DNA from 3 places in the Dermacoccus sp. 147Ba genome. Region 2 is predicted to be linked to each of the others. Evidence: predicted binding sites of a transcription regulator. Region 2 holds the regulator's gene; each other region holds the start of a gene.
The links. The regulator LexA, encoded in region 2, represses DNA repair genes until DNA is damaged. The targets are predictions, from matches to a motif close to TCGAACANNTGTTCGA.
Positions count from the first base shown of each region.

Region 1: EVU97_RS02705 (HNH endonuclease signature motif containing protein) is a predicted target of LexA. The motif match lies at 1,661-1,676, and genes of this name have one in related genera.
Region 3: EVU97_RS02240 (DUF6504 family protein) is a predicted target of LexA. The motif match lies at 3,803-3,818, and genes of this name have one in related genera.

Region 1 covers NZ_SEHL01000002.1:73,153-79,106, reverse strand. The annotation lists gene hisI (phosphoribosyl-AMP cyclohydrolase) at 1-440, opposite strand, end outside; gene EVU97_RS02705 (HNH endonuclease signature motif containing protein) at 616-1,515, opposite strand; gene EVU97_RS02700 (CoA pyrophosphatase) at 1,921-2,532, shown strand; gene EVU97_RS02695 (ABC transporter ATP-binding protein) at 2,537-4,312, opposite strand; gene EVU97_RS02690 (ABC transporter ATP-binding protein) at 4,309-5,954, opposite strand, start outside.
Region 2 covers NZ_SEHL01000001.1:376,343-382,296, reverse strand. The annotation lists gene EVU97_RS01745 (vitamin B12-dependent ribonucleotide reductase) at 1-1,595, opposite strand, end outside; gene nrdR (transcriptional regulator NrdR) at 1,669-2,130, opposite strand; gene EVU97_RS01735 (LysM peptidoglycan-binding domain-containing protein) at 2,378-2,791, opposite strand; gene lexA (transcriptional repressor LexA) at 3,058-3,777, shown strand; gene EVU97_RS01725 (Sir2 family NAD-dependent protein deacetylase) at 3,791-4,630, opposite strand; gene EVU97_RS01720 (LysR family transcriptional regulator) at 4,700-5,617, shown strand; gene EVU97_RS01715 (ComEC/Rec2 family competence protein) at 5,667-5,954, opposite strand, start outside.
Region 3 covers NZ_SEHL01000001.1:489,395-495,348, reverse strand. The annotation lists gene EVU97_RS02250 (DNA polymerase III subunit alpha) at 1-2,895, opposite strand, end outside; gene EVU97_RS02245 (SAV_6107 family HEPN domain-containing protein) at 2,901-3,350, opposite strand; gene EVU97_RS02240 (DUF6504 family protein) at 3,391-3,678, opposite strand; gene EVU97_RS02235 (polyprenyl synthetase family protein) at 3,919-5,007, shown strand; gene EVU97_RS02230 (Rv2175c family DNA-binding protein) at 5,030-5,404, opposite strand; gene EVU97_RS02225 (LysM peptidoglycan-binding domain-containing protein) at 5,526-5,954, shown strand, end outside.

The DNA of each region.
Region 1 (5,954 bases), on a different contig from region 2:
TGCTCGTGGGTCGGCTTGAGGTCGTGCTGGTCGATCTCCGACATCGCGCCCGCGGCGGGGCCAGTGGCGTGTGTCGGAGCTCCGACGGTGGCGTCCAGATCGGTGAAGAAGCAGGTGCGCGCGCCGGTGTGGCAGGCGGCACCGATCTGCTCCACGCGGACGAGGAGTGCGTCACCGTCGCAGTCGAGCGCGACGGACTTCACGTACTGCGCATGCCCCGACGTGTCGCCCTTGCGCCAGTACTCACCACGGCTGCGCGACCAGAAGGTGACGCGCCCGTCGTTCAGCGTGCGCCGCAGCGCCTCGTCGTCCATCCAGCCCAGCATGAGCACCTCGCCACTCGCCTCATCCTGGACGATGGCGGCCACGAGACCCGAGTCGTCGCGCTTGAGCCGCTTGGCGATCTCGGTGGGCAGGGGCGTCGAAGTCATGGGTGCCATTGTGCCAACCGCACGTGCCGGAGCGAGAACCCGTCTGTGCTTGGCGGCACCGGGCGGGCGTGAGGGCGCCGCGCCGACGCGGGCAGATGATGCGATTCAGTTCACGTGACGCAGTCTGAGCAGGCGCAAAACGCGTCAGGTGAACCGAACTGCGTCAGCTGCGCCACAGCGACGCTCAGGCGACGCGGCCCGCGCGCGGTTCCAGCGGCACCGTGGCTCCGCCGGGGCGGGTCAGCCAGCGGCGGCCGGTGGGCGACTCCCACTCGCATGTGGCTTCGGCATCCATGCTCACCGCGTATCCGCCGAACGTCTTGGCGCGGTGGTGATGACGGCACAGACTCTGGAGGTTCGACCCGCTCGTTGCGCCGCCCTCGGCGAACGGGATGACGTGGTCGAGGTCTGCAGATGTCCCGGGCCGCGTGCAGTACGGGAAGCGGCACACCTCGTCGCGATCGGTGACGAGGGCCGCCATTGTGGCGTGCGGTCGGTACGTCTGCGACAGCGTGCCGGTTGTCACGACGCGACCGTTAGCCAGATCGCGGGTGAGGCGAACCGCGAACGTCGTTCCGATCGATGCGGCTAGCCGAGCGAGCGCCTCATCTGTCACGACACCCATTCCTGGCACGTCGACGTCAGCGAAGGCAGAGCTCTCCCCTGGTGAGGAACGCAGCGCTCTGACGAAACGCATGGTGGAATACTGCTCGCGCCGGAGGGACTGAGTGGGCGGCGAGTCAGCGGCCAACGGCACTTGCAGCGTGAAAGCAGCATGCACCGAACGGTTCTCGACCATCAGGTCGACCAGCGCATCGACACGACAGCGACCCCGCGACGGCGGCAGCCCTCCTCCGCCCCAGCCGGCGTGCAGGTGTTCGGCGCGGTCCTCGATGACGGCGTGCAGCGCCAGCGCGTCGCCCGTGTCGAGGACGACACGCATCTCGGTGAGTGAGTCGATGTCGAGGTGCGGTTCGAACCACACACCCTTCTCGCGGTCGGCCAGCACTTCGTCAGCCTCCCGAGCGAGCCCCAGGGCACGCAGGAGCTTCCGCACGTCCCGCCGCGCGGCACTGCCGCCCATGCGGCGCGCACCGGACTTCTCCCACCAGGTCAGTGACGCGGGCCAGGGCTTCCGGTTCGACGATGTGGTCGAGTTCGTCCGAGATGACCGTGGCCGTCGCGAAGCGCGCTCGACCGGTCACCGACCTCAGATCCATGCTCTATTATCGCACACTTGTTCGAATCATGTCAGGTCCGTGCGCACCCAATGCCCTGACCCACGTGCCGCTGACTACAGGATCATCGCCCGCAAGCGCCCATCCTTTAGCCGCAGAGCCTCGCTGTTCCGCGGACGAGTGAACGGTTTCCCGGAGTGGCCAAGCGCGTGTCTGACGCACTGGCGATGGCGCGCCCCGAACCAGCGCCCGATGCGCCACGATGGGTTCTGCCCGAACCCAGCAGAGTCACCCGAAGAGGAGCCGCCCGCATGCCCCGTGACGACGACCCGCGTCAGCACATTGCGCAGCAGCTCTCCTACTTCGAGCCTCGTGAAGCCACCGGTAACCCCCTGCGCGAGGCCGCGGTTTGCGTCGTCATCGCCCACAGGGCGGACGAGCCGGTTGTTCTCATGGAGAAGCGAGCACCCAGCCTCCGCGCCCACGCCGGTCAGTTCGCGCTACCGGGCGGCCGGATCGACGCGGGCGAAACGCCCCAGGAAGCTGCCCTCCGCGAACTGCACGAGGAACTCGGCATCGCGGCTTCGGCCGACGCAGTCTTGGGCAGGCTCGACGACTTCGCGACCCGCTCGGGCTATCTCATCCGCCCGTTCGTCGTCTGGGCCGGCGATGTGCTCGACGAGGTGGTGCTCAATCCGGCCGAGGTTGCGGTGCTCCACGAGATCACGCTCCCCCAACTGGACGCGGAACCGCGGTTCGTCGAGCAGCGTGGGCTGGGCGAGCCGGTGTTCCAGTGGCCCTTCGAGGACTACTGGATCCACGCGCCGACGGCGGCGATCCTCCATCAGTTCCGGGAAGTCGTTCTCCACGGCCGCAGCACGCGCGTGGCCCACTTCGAGCAGCCCAAGTTCGCCTGGAAGTAGCGCGCTACTCCGCGTGGGAGGCCACCCAGCCTTCGTGCAGCCGCCGGTAGGGTCCGTCAGCGCCGACGAGTTCAACGTGCGAGCCGCGCTGGACGAGTCGTCCGGCGTCCATGACCCAGATCTCGTCGGCCTTCTCGGCCGTCGCGAGGCGGTGCGCGATGATGACGCTCGTCCGGCCGCGCATCAGCTCGTCGAGTGCCTGGCCGACGGCAACATCGGTCGACGGGTCGACACTTGAGGTGGCCTCGTCGAGGATGAGCACGTCCGGGTCCGTCACATACGTGCGCGCGAGCGCGACGATCTGCCGCTCCCCCGCGCTGAGCCGCGATCCGCGAGCGCCCACCTCGGTGCGCACGCCCTCGGGCTGACGGACGAGCCAGTCCTCGCACCCGATCCCGACGAAGGCGCGCTCGACGCCCGCGTCGTCGAGGTCCGGGCGCGCGAAGCGCACGTTGTCGGCGATCGTGCCGGTGAAGAGGAAACCCTCCTGCGGCAGGTACGCCACGGCCTCGCGCAGCGACGCATCATCGACGTCGCGCAAGTCGAGTCCACCGACGCGCACGACACCCGACGTGGGGTCGACCAGGCGGGTCAGCAGTTTTGCGAGCGTGCTCTTGCCCGAACCGGTCTCACCGACGACGGCGACACTCGTACCCGGCGCGATCGTCGCGTCGACGTCGCGCAGCACGAGGTCGGCGTCGGGCGAGTAGGCGAAGTCGACGTGGTCGAGCTGCACCGACTTGGCGCCCGCGTTCAACGTCTGCGGTTGCGCCGGCGGCACGACCTCGAGGGGCGTGTCGAGCAACTCGATGACGCGTCGCCAGCCGGCGAGAGCGTTCTGCAGGTCGTTGAGGACCTCGGTGGCCGTCTGAACGGGCTGCGTGAAGAGGTTGGTGAGGAACACGAAGGCGGTGATCTCACCGATCGTCATGTGTCCGTTGGCGCCCATCCACGCACCCGCGATGATGACGAGGATGAGCGCGGCGCCGGAGACGCCCTGGCCCGACACGAACGCACCCACGGCACGGATCTGCGCCCCGATGGCGGCCTTGCGCTGCGCCTCGATCGCATCGTCCATGCGCTCCTGGGTGCGCGGCTGAATACCGAACAGGCGGACGGTCGCTGCCCCGGCCACGGACTCCGAGATCGTGCTCAGCATGTCGGCCACCCGCTCGCGGACGACGGCGTACGCGCGCCCGACGAGCCGCTGGAAGTAGCGCAGGAGGAAGAACAGCGGCAGGAAGCAGATCCACACGAAGATGGCGAGCGGCCACGAGTACCAGAGCATGAGGATCGTCGCGACGAGCAGTTGCCCGATGGAGACGATGAGCATCATGCCGCCGCGCTGGACGAACATCGAGATCTGGTCGACGTCGCTCGTCACGCGCGAAACCATCGAACCGCGGCGGGACGCGTTGAGCGTCAGCGTCGACAGGGCGTGCACGTGGGCGAACGCCTTGCGGCGCAACGTCGCCAACCCCCGCTCGGACGCGCGGAAGAGCCTGACGTTCATGACGTAGGAGCAGACACCCGCCACGACGACGCCGAGGGCCGCGAGGGCACACGTCCACCGCACGACGCCGAGATCGACCCCGCCCGGCGCGAGGATGCTGTGGTCGATGGCGCGCTGGAGCGTCAACGGCACGATGACCTGGCTCGACGTGGCCACGAGCGCGAGCAACAGCGTCCAGCCGAAGCCCTTCGTCATCTCCGGAGCGAGCGAGAGCCCGCGCCGCAGGGTGCCGCGGTCGCTCGTCACCTTGGTTGCGCCGGCGCTCATGCCCGGCCCCCTTCAGCCTCGGCGTGGGATGCGTCGGCATCGTCCCCGTCACCGTCATTGACGTCCGCGGCATCAGGGGCAGCACCCTCGGCTTCCTCCACCTCGTACGCGCTGAGCAGCGCCGCGTACCCGGGGTGGCCGGCCATGAGTTCGTCGTGACGGCCGCTGGCGGCCACCCGTCCGTTCTCGAGGTACACGACGCGGTCCGCGAGCAGGATGCTCGAGCGGCGGTGCGCGACGATGACGGTGGTGCTGCCCTCGGTCGCAGAACGCAGCGACGTGAGGATGTCGCCTTCGACGGCGGGGTCGATCGCGCTCGTCGAGTCGTCGAGCACGACGAGACCGGGCTTACCGGCGATCACTCGTGCGAGCGCGATGCGCTGACGCTGACCGCCCGACAGGCGCGAACCACGCTCACCGAGCGCCTCGTCCCGACCGTGCGGCAGGGCCTCGACGAACGTCGCCGCGTGCGCGACGTCGAGTGCGTGATCCACCTCGCCGCGACCGAGATCCGAGCGCCCCAGCGCCACGTTCTCCTCGCTCGACTCGTTGAACACGAACGCGTCCTGCGTCGCGAGCGCCACCCGCTCCTCACGGTTCGCCACGCCACCGATGTCGTGACCACCCACCTCGACGACGCCGGCCGTCGGCGGGGTGAGCCCGACGAGCACCTGAGCGAGCGTGCTCTTGCCCGAGCCCGTCGCACCGACGACGGCGAGCGAGCCGCCGGCGGGAACCTCGAGGTCGACGCCGGTGAGCGCGGGAGCGTCGGCGTCCTCGTACGTGAACGAGACACCGTGCGCCCGCAGCTCCAACGGCCCTTCGGGCAGGGACGCCTCCCGGCGGCGCGGCGGCAGATCGGCTGCGTCGTCGAGGATCGGCTTGACGCGCTTCCACCCGATGGCCACCTGCGGGAGGCTGAACAGGATCCAACCGAAGGCGCGCACCGGCCATGCGAGCAGGCTGAAGAGGTAGGCGACCTGAACGACGTCAGCGGCCGTGATCGAGCCCGAGGCCACACGTTCGGCACCGACCACGACGACGGCGAGCGACCCGAGCGTCGGCAGCGCATTCGTCATCGGGTCGAAGATGCCCTCGGTCCGTCCGAGACGGATGTTGGCATCACGCAGTTCCTCGGCCGAGCGCGTGAGGCGCGCGGTCTCCGAGTCGGCGCGACCGAGCGCCTTGACGACGAGCGCGCCGTCGAAGCTCTCGTCGGCCACGGTGCTCACCTGCGCGCGGGCCGCCTGCGATGCCTCGACACGACGGCGCATGACGATCTGGAACCAGTAGTTGATGACGATGAGCAGCGGGAACACGACGAGCGCGACGAAGCCCAGGACGACGTCGACGAGGAAGATCGAGACGAAGCCGAAGAGCAGCATGATGGCGACGCCGAGCGCCATGGGCAGTGGCTGGAAGATGTTCCAGATCGTCTCGACGTCCGAGTTCGCGTGCGAGAGCAGACGTCCCGAGGGATGTACCTGGTGCCAACGCATCGGCAGGTCCTGGTAGGCGCGCGTCACCCGACGCCGCGTCGAGGCGATGAGGTTGTTGTACGTGATGCCGGCGGCGATACGTCGCACGATGACGGCGATGACGTTGAGGAACACGACGCCGCCGAGTTGCCAGGCCACCTGCC
Region 2 (5,954 bases):
TTCTCGACGACGTCGGCCCAGGCCTTCGTCGCGAGCGCGTGGATGTCGCTGGCCATGGCGCCCATGTCCTTGTGCGAGGCGAGCTCGTCGTTCGCGGCACGGTGCTTGCGCATGACGCGGTTGTGAGCGTCGGCGTTGCGGGCGTAACCGGCGTACGGTCCGACGACGGAAGCCATCTCGGCGGAGCGCTTGTAGGCGGCACCCGTGAGCAGCGACGTGATGGAACCGGCCAGCGCACGGCCGCCGTCCGAGTCGTAGCCGTGGCCGGTGGCCATGAGGAGCGCACCGAGGTTGGCGTAACCGATGCCGAGCTGGCGGTAGTCGACCGTCGTCTTGCCGATGGACTCCGTCGGGAAGTCGGCGAAGCAGATGGAGATGTCCATCGCCGTGATGACGAGCTCGACGACCTTCTGGAAGGTGACGGCGTCGAACGTGTCGTCGTCCTTGAGGAACTTCAGGAGGTTGAGCGAGGCCAGGTTGCAGCTGGAGTTGTCGAGCGACATGTACTCCGAGCACGGGTTGGACGCCGTGATGCGGCCCGTCTCCGGGTTCGTGTGCCACGCGTTGATCGTGTCGTCGTACTGCACACCCGGGTCGGCGCACTCCCACGCGGCCTTGTTGATCTTGTCGAACAGCTCGCGGGCGTCGACCGACTCGATGACCTCACCCGTGTCACGGGCACGCAGGCCGAAGGTTGTGCCGTCCACGACGGCCTTCATGAACTCGTCGCTGACACGAACGGAGTTGTTCGCGTTCTGGTACTGCACGGAGACGATGTCGCGGCCACCGAGGTCCATGTCGAAACCGGCGTCACGCAGCGCACGGATCTTGTCCTCCTCGCGCGCCTTCGTCTCGATGAACTCCTCGATGTCCGGGTGGTCGACGTCGAGGACGACCATCTTGGCCGCACGACGCGTGGCGCCGCCGGACTTGATGGTGCCTGCCGAGGCGTCGGCGCCGCGCATGAACGAGACCGGGCCGGAGGCGGTGCCACCGGAGGACAGCAGCTCCTTCGAGGAACGGATACGCGAGAGGTTGAGGCCGGCACCGGAGCCGCCCTTGAAGATGAAGCCCTCTTCCTTGTACCAGTTGAGGATCGAGTCCATCGAGTCGTCGACGGACAGGATGAAGCACGCGCTGACCTGCTGCGGGCTCGCCGTACCCACGTTGAACCACACCGGCGAGTTGAACGAGAAGACCTGGTGCAGCAAGGCGTACGTGAGCTCGTGCTCGAAGATCTCGGCGTCGGCGTCGGACGCGAAGTAGCCGTTGTCCTTGCCGGCCTTCGTGTACGTGAGCACGACGCGGTCGATGAGCTGCTTGAGCGACTTCTCGCGAGCGTCCGACCCCAGCGCGCCACGGAAGTACTTCGTCGTGACGATGGTGGAGGCGTTGAGCGACCAGAAGTCGGGGAACTCGACACCACGCTGCTCGAAGATCGTCTCGCCGGTCTTCCAGTTCTGCTGGACGACGTCACGCAGCTCCCAGGTCACCGCGTCGTAGGGGTGGACGCCCGGGGTGGTGAAGATCCGCTCGATCGTGACGCCGTTGTTCCGGCGACCCGACTTGGCTCGAGCCTTCGTGGTCTCGGTCATGACCGCATGCCTCCTGGCACTTCTCGTGGGTTTGGTGTGGTGTGTCGTGAAGTAGGGGGTGAGTCTGTGGAGCTCAGCCGGCGTCGCGCAGAGCGTGCCTGCGCAGGTCGGCGACGGCGTCCTCGAAGTCAGTCAGTGACTCGAAGGCCTGGTAGACGGACGCGAACCGCAGGTACGCGACGTGGTCAAGTTCGCGCAGCGGGCCGAGGATCTCGATGCCGACATCGTGGGCGTCGATCTCCGCAGCCCCCTTGGAGCGGATCGACTCCTCCACCTGCTGAGCGAGGACGGCGAGCTGATCGTCGGAAACCGGGCGGCCCTGGCAGGCCTTGCGCACGCCCGACATGACCTTGTCGCGAGAGAAGGGTTCGCTCACACCGGAGCGCTTGACGACCGTGAGGCTCGCGGTCTCGACGGTGGAGAAACGCTTGCCGCAGTCGGGGCACTGGCGGCGACGCTTGATGCAGGTGCCGTCCTCGGTCGAACGGGAGTCGACCACACGGGAGTCGGCGTTGCGGCAGAAGGGACAGTGCACGTGCCACGCCTCTCGATCGCAGGATTCCACCGCCTCGTGACGGTATGAACCCCAACACCGGCATCGCGGGAACTCTTCCGCAAACAACCACATGTTGGGGGCATTAGGGCGCCTGTGCCCTACATCTAGGAATCCTAGGTTGCGTTGGCGACCGCTCGCAACCGTGTCGGCAAACCCGGCGCACCAACCCCAGCAATGACGCGGAAAAGATGTGCGGCTCGCCCCAGCGACACGCCGAGGGGGCCGCTCAGCCTGCCGGAACGAGAATTCGCTGGCCGGCCTGAACGTGCATCGAGCTCATGTTGTTGGCCTCCTGGATGGCCACCACACCACGGTCGTTACGCAAGGACGGCAGCTCACGAGCGGCGATCTGAGAAAGGGTCTCCCCGTCCTTCACCGTGACCGACGTCGCGCCACCGGCAGGGTTAGCTTCGGCCACGGCCTTGGCCGCAAGGAGGCCACCGCCGACGAGAACCAGAAGCGCCAGAAGGGCAGCGAAGCGACGGCGAGCGAGAACGGCACGACGCGTCAACGGGGCGCGCCGCGCGCTACGACCACCCTCGAGGGAATCGACGACCGCAGGCCCCGACGGAACGAGGTGCAGGTGACGACGGGGGCTCGGCGCGACCGCCGGGACGTCCAGACTGGGCACAGCACTCATGTTCATTCCTCCTGACTCGGCGCGGATGCATCGAACATCCGTGCGATAGAACAACTGTACGACACAAACGTTCGAAAGCAAGGCTGTCGGCGGCGTGTTTCTCGTACATGTTTGCGAAAACTGTGTACGGTGGTGCCTACGTTGATCCCGAACGCTCACACCGAATCAGCGGCCACCGACAACCCCGGAATTCCGGGGAGAATCAGGGCTCCGCACCGAGGTCCGCGTCCGCGAGATCACTGTTTTCGTCGATGTGAGGAGACGCCATGGGTGAGGTCCACTCCATGAACAACCGCGCGAAGGGCAAACTGACCCCGCGCCAGCAGAAAGTGCTCACCGTCATCCGGCGCTCGGTCGACGAGCGCGGTTACCCGCCGAGCCTGCGCGAGATCGGTGAGGCCGTCGGGCTGACGAGCCCGAGCTCCGTCGCACACCAGCTCGCCACGCTCGAGCGCAAGGGTTACCTGCGTCGCGACCCCAACCGCCCTCGCGCCATGGAGGTCGTCTCCCCCGACGACGGCGCCGACACCCGCGGTTACCGCGGAGGCACCTCGGTGCGTGCAGCGTCCGAGAGCACGTACGACGAGACCGACTCGGGCAACGAGCGTCCGCAGGCCTCCTTCGTCCCCGTCGTCGGACGCATCGCCGCCGGCGGGCCGATCCTGGCCGAGCAGGCCGTCGAGGACGTGTTCCCCCTCCCCCGTCAGATCGTCGGTGACGGCGAACTGTTCCTGCTCAAGGTTGTCGGCGACTCGATGATCGAAGCCGCCATCTGCGACGGCGACTGGGTCGTCGTGCGCCAGCAGCCGGAGGCGTCCAACGGTGAGATCGTGGCTGCGCTGCTCGACGGCGAGGCCACCGTGAAGACGTTCAAGCGCACGAACGGCAAGACGTGGCTCCTGCCCGCGAACGAGAACTACGAGCCGATCGACGGCGACGAAGCCAGCATCATGGGCAAGGTCACGGCGGTGCTGCGCAGCGTCTGACTCTCGCCCACCCTCACGTCGTCGCGTTCGCCTCGGTCTGCACCTGCAGGCCGAGGCGTTCGCATGTCGCGGTGAGGGTGGCACCAAGCGGTTCGTGCAGCACGAGATCGGCGCGCTCCGAACCGCGCATGCTTCCCAGACCGACCAGGGCCACGGGCTTGCCCGCCTTGAGCGCGGCCGAGACGAACCGGAAGCCCGACATCACCTTGAGCGAACTTCCGAGAACGAGAACCGCCCGTGACAGTTCGAGCTGCGCGTAGCAGTGCTCAACCGTCGCGGTGGGCACGCTCTCGCCGAACATCACGACGTCGGGCTTGACGACGAGCGAATCACAGTGCGGACAGGCCACGAGGACGAACGCATCCTCTGCACTCCGGGCAACCTCGGCGTCTCCGTCGGCCAACAGGGCCACGTCGCGCGGGAGGTTCGGGTTGGCGTCGCGGATGCGCCCCTGGAACTCGGCTCGATTCGAGCGGCTGCCGCACTCGACGCACTGCACCGAGGAGAGCGAACCGTGCAGTTCGAGGGCGTCCGCCCCGGAGGCCGCATGAAGACCATCGACGTTCTGCGTCACGAGGTGTTGCACGAGACCTGCGCGCTGCAAGGCTGCAACAGCGTGGTGGCCGCCGTTGGGCCGAGCCGCGGCGAAACGTTCCCACCCGACGGCGCTGCGAACCCAGTAGCGTCGGCGCGCGTCGTCCCCGCTGAGGAACTGCTGGAACGTCATGGGAACCGTTCGGCGGGTGCCGTCAGGCTTGCGGTAGTCGGGAATGCCCGACTCGGTCGAGAGACCCGCCCCGGTGAGCACGAACAGGTCGCCCTGCGCGACGAACTCCGCCAACTCTGCAGTCACAGGTGGCCCCTCTCATTCGACAATCGATAGAAACTACAACATCCGATAACGCCGGGTTATTCTCTACGGATGATCGACGCCGCCGGCCTTCGGGTCATGAAAGCCATTGCCCAGGAGGGTAGCTTCACCGCTGCCGCTGCTTCCCTGGGCTACTCCCAGCCTGCCGTGTCCCAGATGGTGCGCCGCTTGGAGGACAAGACGGGCACGGCTCTCGTCGAGCGCCTCGGACGTTCGGTGCGTCTGACCGAGGCGGGCCACGTGCTCGCCCGCACAGCCACTCCGGTGCTCGCCGCTCTCGAGGCGGCGGAGGGCGAAGTGGCCTCGATCGCCGGCCTGAGGGCGGGACGAGTGCGCCTCATGGCCTTCCCCTCGGCCTCGTCGACCGTCGTCCCACGAGCGCTGTCGCTCGTCAAGCAGCGCTACCCCGACGTTCAGGTCACCTTCGCGGAAGCGGAGCCGCCGGAGTCACTCGCGGCGCTTCGGGCGGGAGATTGCGATGTTGCAGTCGCGTTCTCCTACGACGGCGACGAGATCGCGGCACACGCGGAGGATCTCGAGGGGCTCACCACGCTCGACCTGCTCGAGGACGAGGTGCGCCTCGCCGTACCGGCCGATCACCCGTTTGCCGGAAGGGGCTCCGTGTCGATGGAGGAGCTCGAGTCCGCGTCGTGGATCGCCGGATGCCCGCGCTGCCGGGGCCACCTGCTCTCGCTCGCCACCTCGGCGGGTTACACCCCTGACGTCGCGTTCGAGACCGAGGACTACGTCACCGTGCTCGGACTCGTGGCCGAGGGGTTGGGCGTGGCCCTCATCCCGGAGCTCATCCTGCGTTCGACCCAGCACCCCCGCGTGGCCACCATCGCCATCGAGCCGGCGAGCCGTCGTTCGGTTCAGGCTGTCACCACGCCCGACCTCCAGCGTGTGCCGGCGGTCAAGGCCACCCTCGACGCGCTGCGGGAAGCAACCGACGCTCTGCCGAACCTGTAGCCGGTTCCCTCCGGCTCGCGAGTGGAATCTCCTGCGACTCTCACCGGTGTCATCTCTGCGGTTCGACCGTGAGCGATCTACCGACGGGTACGACATCGAGGTCTCCTGAAAGGTCCGTTCGGTAGACGGCTGTTCCGCTCTGGGCGAGTAACGACAGGAGCGATTCCTTCGGGTGTCCGTAATCGTTGCCCTCCCCCACCCCGATGAGGCCGACCCGCGCCGAAGCCGCCCGATAGAGCCCGGCACTCTGGTTCGCGCTGCCGTGGTGAGCGACCTTGACGAGGTCGTAGGGACGCGACGCTGCTCGGCGCGTCACCTCCCCGATGCACGCGGCCTG
Region 3 (5,954 bases), 110 kb from region 2:
AGCGCCTCGCCCTGTGCGAGCACCGAAGCCGTACAGGCTGTCGAAGGCGCCGACGAGAACGAGACGTTCGACGCTCGTTCGCGTCAGGCCGGCCCGGTTCCACACGTCGCTCAAGCTCGAGTAGGGCTGCGCCGCGACGAGAGTTTCGATCTCCCGCTCGCTCATGCCCTTGACGTCGGCGAATCCGATGCGCAGACCGAGTTTTTCGGAAGCCCCCGCGCTCGGGTCCGATTCGTCGGAGCTCGGGCCGTCGGGGAGACCGACCGAAGCACCAGCATCGTTGTCACTGCCCTCCTCGGCGCTGCCGCTCACCCGCTCCACCCGGTACTCGCCCCGCGAGGCGTTGATGTCAACACCGAGCACGGGCACACCGAACGTGCGAGCGTCGGCGAGGATGAGCCGCTTGGGGTACATGCCCGGGTCGTGCGTGAGCACACCCGCGACGAACGCCGCGAGGTGATGGGTCTTCAACCACGCCGACTGGTAGGTGGGCAGCGCGAACGCTGCCGCGTGAGCCTTGCAGAAACCGAAGGACGCGAAAGCCGCGAGCACCGCCCAGATGCGTTCCCGCTCGCCGCGCGTGTACCCGCGGGCCTTGGCCGCAGCACGCCACCACTCCCCGATCTTCTCCTGCCCTGTGGGCGAGCCCATCGCCCGACGCACCTCGTCGGCTTGGGCGAGCGTCACACCCGTCGTCTCGGCAACGATGCGCAGCACCTGCTCGTGGAAGACCACGACGCCGACCGTCTCCTCCAGCGCCGGCCGCAGGCTCTCGTGGAGGTACCCCGGTTCGCCCCAACCCTGACGCACCCGCAGGAACGGGTTGATCATGTCGCTCTTGACCGGGCCGGGGCGGAACAGCGAGATGTCGATGATGAGGTCTTCGAAGGCCTCGGGAGCGAACTTGCCGATGAGTTCACGCTGCCCGGGCGACTCGATCTGGAAGCACCCCAGCGTGCGCGTCGAGCGGATGAGATCGAACGTCGCCTCGTCGTCGAACGGGACGCACGTCTCGTCGTCGAGGTCGACGACGACGCCTTCGACCCGCTCGATCTCGGCCACGGCATGCGCCATCGCCGACTGCATTCGGATACCGAGCACGTCGAGCTTGAGCAGCCCGAGGGTCTCGACGTCGTCCTTGTCGAACTGGCTCATCGGGAAACCGAGCCAGCTCGCCTCCATCGGCGTGCGATGGCCGAGTTGCGCGTTCGACAACACGACGCCGCACGGGTGCAGCGCGACGTGCCGCGGCAGACCGTCGAGTCGCTCGACGAGGTCGAACAGTCGCTCCAACTCGCTCGAGGCGAGACCGCGAGCCCGCAGCTCCGGCAGCTCCTCGATGGCCTGGCGCGCATTGCGCGCGGCGATGTGCGGAAAGGCCTTCGCGATGACGTCGACGTCGGCCGGCGGCATACCGAGCGCAGCGCCGGCGTCACGGATGGCGTGACGCACCCGGTAGGTCTCCGCCATCGACACACACGTGACCCGCTCGCCGCCGAAGCGCTCCATGATGCGTTCGTACATCTCGGTGCGCCGCGCCGATTCCACGTCGATGTCGATGTCGGGCAGTGACGCCCGAAGCGGCGTGCAGAAGCGTTCCATGAGCAGGCGGTGCCGGATCGGGTCGACCCCGCTGATGCCCAGCAGGTAGTTGATGAGGCTGCCCGCGCCCGAACCGCGAGCAGCGACGCGCACATCGGCGTCACGGATGAGATCGCACACGATGGCCACCGTGAGGAAGTAGGTCGGGTAGCCGAGGTGGCGCACGACCTCGAGTTCGTCGTCGAGTCGCTCTTCGACGGCGGCGTACTCGGTTGCCGAGAGGTGGCCGTAGCGAGCGGGCAGCGCGGCGCGGCAGCGCTCGGCCAGAGCGCGCTGGGGGTCGACGCCGTCCAGGTCGAGCACCTCCGGTTCCGGAAGATGAACTGCACCGATGCCGATGTCGTGGAACGGATGCTGCACGCAGAGCTCGGCCAACCGTGACGTCGCGCCGACGAGTTCGAGGGCCGCACTCTCGTCGCCCGCAGCCTGCGCGAGTTCACGTGCGATCTCGAGCATCTCGCTCTCGGGGAGCAGATGCCCTCGCGTGCTCGTGCGGTCGAGGTGCCGCAGGTCGAGCGCCACCATGCGCCGCGCCGCGTCGAGCAGATCGGCGGTGACGGCCTCGTCGGCGTCCGCGTGCCTCACCCAGCCGGTGAGCACCGCGGGCACACCGCACGCACGCGCCAGCGCCCACAGGTCGAGCGCGTGCCGCCTGCTGGCCGGCGTGCCCGGCGCCCCGTCGTGACAGGCCACCTCGACTGCGAGCGCCCCGTGCGGCAGCGCAGCACGCCACTGCTTGAGCAGCTGCTCCGCCGCGGCAGGACGTTCGGCGAGCAGCGCCTGCCCGACGTCGGAGGCCGGGCCGAGCAGCACGGTGAGCGCCGGGGCGCTGTTACCCCTGCCCACCTCCTCGACAGTGACGAACCGCGCGATCCGTTCACGCGACGTGCGCGCGGCACTGCGCTCCCCGACAAGGTGAGCGTCCGTGACGAGACGGCACAGCTGCCCCCATCCGACGCCCTTGTCGAGCCCGCTCGCGGCGCCGCGGGCGAGAACGGTGACACGAGGCCCCCGGTCGTCGACGGCTGCCCCGCCCTTCGCCGGGGTGCGCCGCGGGCGGGACGAGTTGGCCGGCGTCGGTGGCTCGAGCGCCAGGTCGACGCCGACGACGGGGTCGATGTCGTGATCACGGCAGGCCTCGACGAACTTCACCACGCCGTAGAGACCGTCACGGTCGGTGAGCGCCAGACGCCCGTAGCCCAACTCGTGTGCGCGCTCGACGAGACGCTTCGGCGGTGTGGTGCCGTAGCGCAGCGAGAAGGACGACGCGACGTGCAGGTGGGTGAACTGCACCGACCTCACCCCACCGCGACGGGGGTGAGCCGCAGCGCCGAAGCGTCGGCGGCAGGCAGACCGACATGGACGAGCACGGTGTCGAGGAAGAGCTGGGCCTGCCGGACGAGGTCGTCGGCCTCTCGCACACTCACCCCGGCCCCGCCGCTCTGGGCGACGCCGTTGCGCTTGCCGCACTCAGTGAAGAAGCTCGCCCACTCCCCGAACTCCGGGCGCTGACGAGCCAGCGCCTCCCACGCACTGCGCGGACGTGAGCCGAGCGAACGCGGCGCCACCTGAGCCAGAAGGGCGGCAGCCGCCCGCAACGCAGCGAGTTGGGCCCTCGCGTAGCGCTCGGACGTCGTCGTGGCCGAGCAGGCCTCGATCAAGGCAGCGCGCGAACGGCCCAGAAGATCGAACAGATCGCCGGTGAGTGCTTCCGCGGGCGCACCCGGACCCGTTGCCGTCGTCGTCATGACATCTCCCTCTCGCTGCACACTTCGTCGAACCTGCACATCAGTCACTGAGCCGCTCGAGCGACCACCCGGAGCGCGCATGCGCCAGGTCGAACACCCCGAGGCTCGGGCTCGCCCCCGCACTCGCCTCGACCCGCCACACCCGACGTTCGGCGTCGTACACGCCCTGCTCCCCCATCGGTAGGCGCCACCACGGCGTTGCCTCACGCCAGCTCTCGAGCACCCCCGCGACTCGATACCGGCGTCCTCGCCAGACGAAGACCTCGGGCGCGCTCGCCTCTCCCGTGTCCACTGTGGTCACCTCGACGCTCTCGGCGTATCCGCGCATCTCGCCACCTCACTTCACTCGGGTGCCGACCGCGTCGTCACCGCTGGATGGTTCGCTGTGACTGTGACGGTGAGCGACGACGCAACGAACGTCGGAACAACGGCACAGCACAAGCCCGTTTTTTTCGAACTCATGTTCGATATGGTGACACTAGAACGCCCCGGCGACAACCCCCAGATTCCGCGGAATCGGAGCGACCGCGTAGGCTCGGTGGAAGTCGCTTGCCGGAAGGATCGAGACGTGCCCAACTCCGCGGACGCATCGCAGTTGCTCGAACGCATCCAGCGCACCGTCGACGCCGAAGTCGCCCACCAGCGCGAGGTTCTCGCCCCCCTCGGCGACGAAACCGATCTCATGGTCGACGCCATCGCTTCCCTGCTCTCCGGCGGCAAGCGCGTGCGTGCGTCGTTCCTCTACTGGGGCTACCGCGCCGCCGGCGGCGCCGACAGCGACGCCCTCGTGCGCGCCAGCGCGTCGATGGAGCTCTTCCAGGCCGCCGCGCTGCTGCACGACGACGTCATGGACGCGAGCGACACCCGCCGCGGCATGCCGGCTGCCCACCGGGCCATGGCGAACGCCCACCGCGAGCGCGGCCTCACCGGCGACGCCGACCGCTTCGGCGAGGCCGGCGCCATCCTCGCGGGCGACCTGTGCCTCACCTGGGCCGACGAGATGTACGCGACGAGCGGTCTACCCGCCGACGAGGTTCTTCGCGGACGTCGGGTCTTCGACCTCATGCGCACCCAGCTCATGGGCGGGCAGTTCCTCGACGTCCTCGAGGCCGTGCAGAACTGGGAAGGGCTCGCCACCGACGAGCGCATCACCCGCGCTCTGCGCGTCATCCGGTACAAGAGCGCGAAGTACACGATGGAGCACCCCCTGCTCATCGGTGCCACCTGCGCCGGCGGCGACGACGCCACTCTCGAAGCCCTCTCGCGCTACGGTCTCGCCCTCGGCGAGGCCTACCAGCTGCGCGACGACCTGCTCGGCGTCTTCGGCGACCCGGCACAGACGGGCAAGCCGGCCGGCGACGACCTGCGCGAAGGCAAGCGCACCGTCATCGTCGCTCACCTGCTCGACGACCTCTGCGCCGACGACCGCGCGTTCTTCGACACTCGCTTCGGCCACGACGACCTCGACACCGACGAGATCGAGCGTTTCCGCGCGCTCGCGATGAGCACCGGCGCCGTCGACGCCGTGGAGCAGCGCATCACTCAGGGAGCCGACGAAGCGCGCGCCGCGCTCGAGTCGCTCCGCGAGTCGATGCCGACCGAAGCGTTCACCGCTCTGCACGACTTCATCGGGACGACCACCGCTCGCTCCAGCTGAGCAGCCCCGCGTCAGCGCAGCGTCAGAACGCCTCTTCCATGGCGCGCTTGCGCACCTCGGCCTTGCGGCCCGCACGCAGCATGTCGATGGGGGCGCCGTCGATCGGCAACGTCTCGTCGGGCGTGCACAGCCAGCGAATCGCTTCCTCATCGCTGAACCCCGCGTCGGAGAGCACCGTCACCGTGCCCATGAGAGGCGTGACGACCGCACCGTCCTGAACGAAGGATGCCGGCACCGCGACGACATTGCGCTCCCCCACGCGCGCGGCGATGATCTCGCGATCGGCGATCATCTGACGCACCTGGCGCAGCGACATGCCCAGCTCCTCGGCGAGGTCGGGCACGGTGAGCCAGTCACCGACAAGTGCTTCGAGTTCCGTGTGCGTTGCGTCATCCACGACCCCAAGATTGCCAGACGGGAACGCGTTACCGCATGTCGGCCAGCGCACCGGGGGCGAGCTTCACCCCTTCGGGCGCGCCTTCGCAGGACGAGCCACGTCACCACCTAGCGTGTGAGCCATGCCTCTTACCTACGACGTCCCCGTCGCACTGCACGCGGTGCCGCCTGCGCACGTTCAGCCGGGCCGAACTCACGCGCAGTTCGTCAAGGGAGCCGCGAAGAGCAGCCCTGCTGCGAAGAAGAAGCCGACCCGCAAGGTCAAGAACGTCACGATCCGCCCCGGGGACTCGGTTTACGCCATCGCGCGAACCCACTCCTCGAGCGTCGCGGCCATCGTCAAGGCGAACCCGAAGATCGAGTTCCGTCGTCTCGTGCCGGGCACCGTCCTCAAGGTGCCGGTCCCCGCCTCGGCCCCGAAGGCGACGAAGCCCGTCAAGAAGCAGCCCGTCAAGAAGCCGTCGAAGGCCACGAGCGCGAAGCCGGTCAAGAAGCCCGCAGCAAAGCCGGCGAAGAAGCCCACGAAGAAGGCCGTTCGTCACACGAAGAGC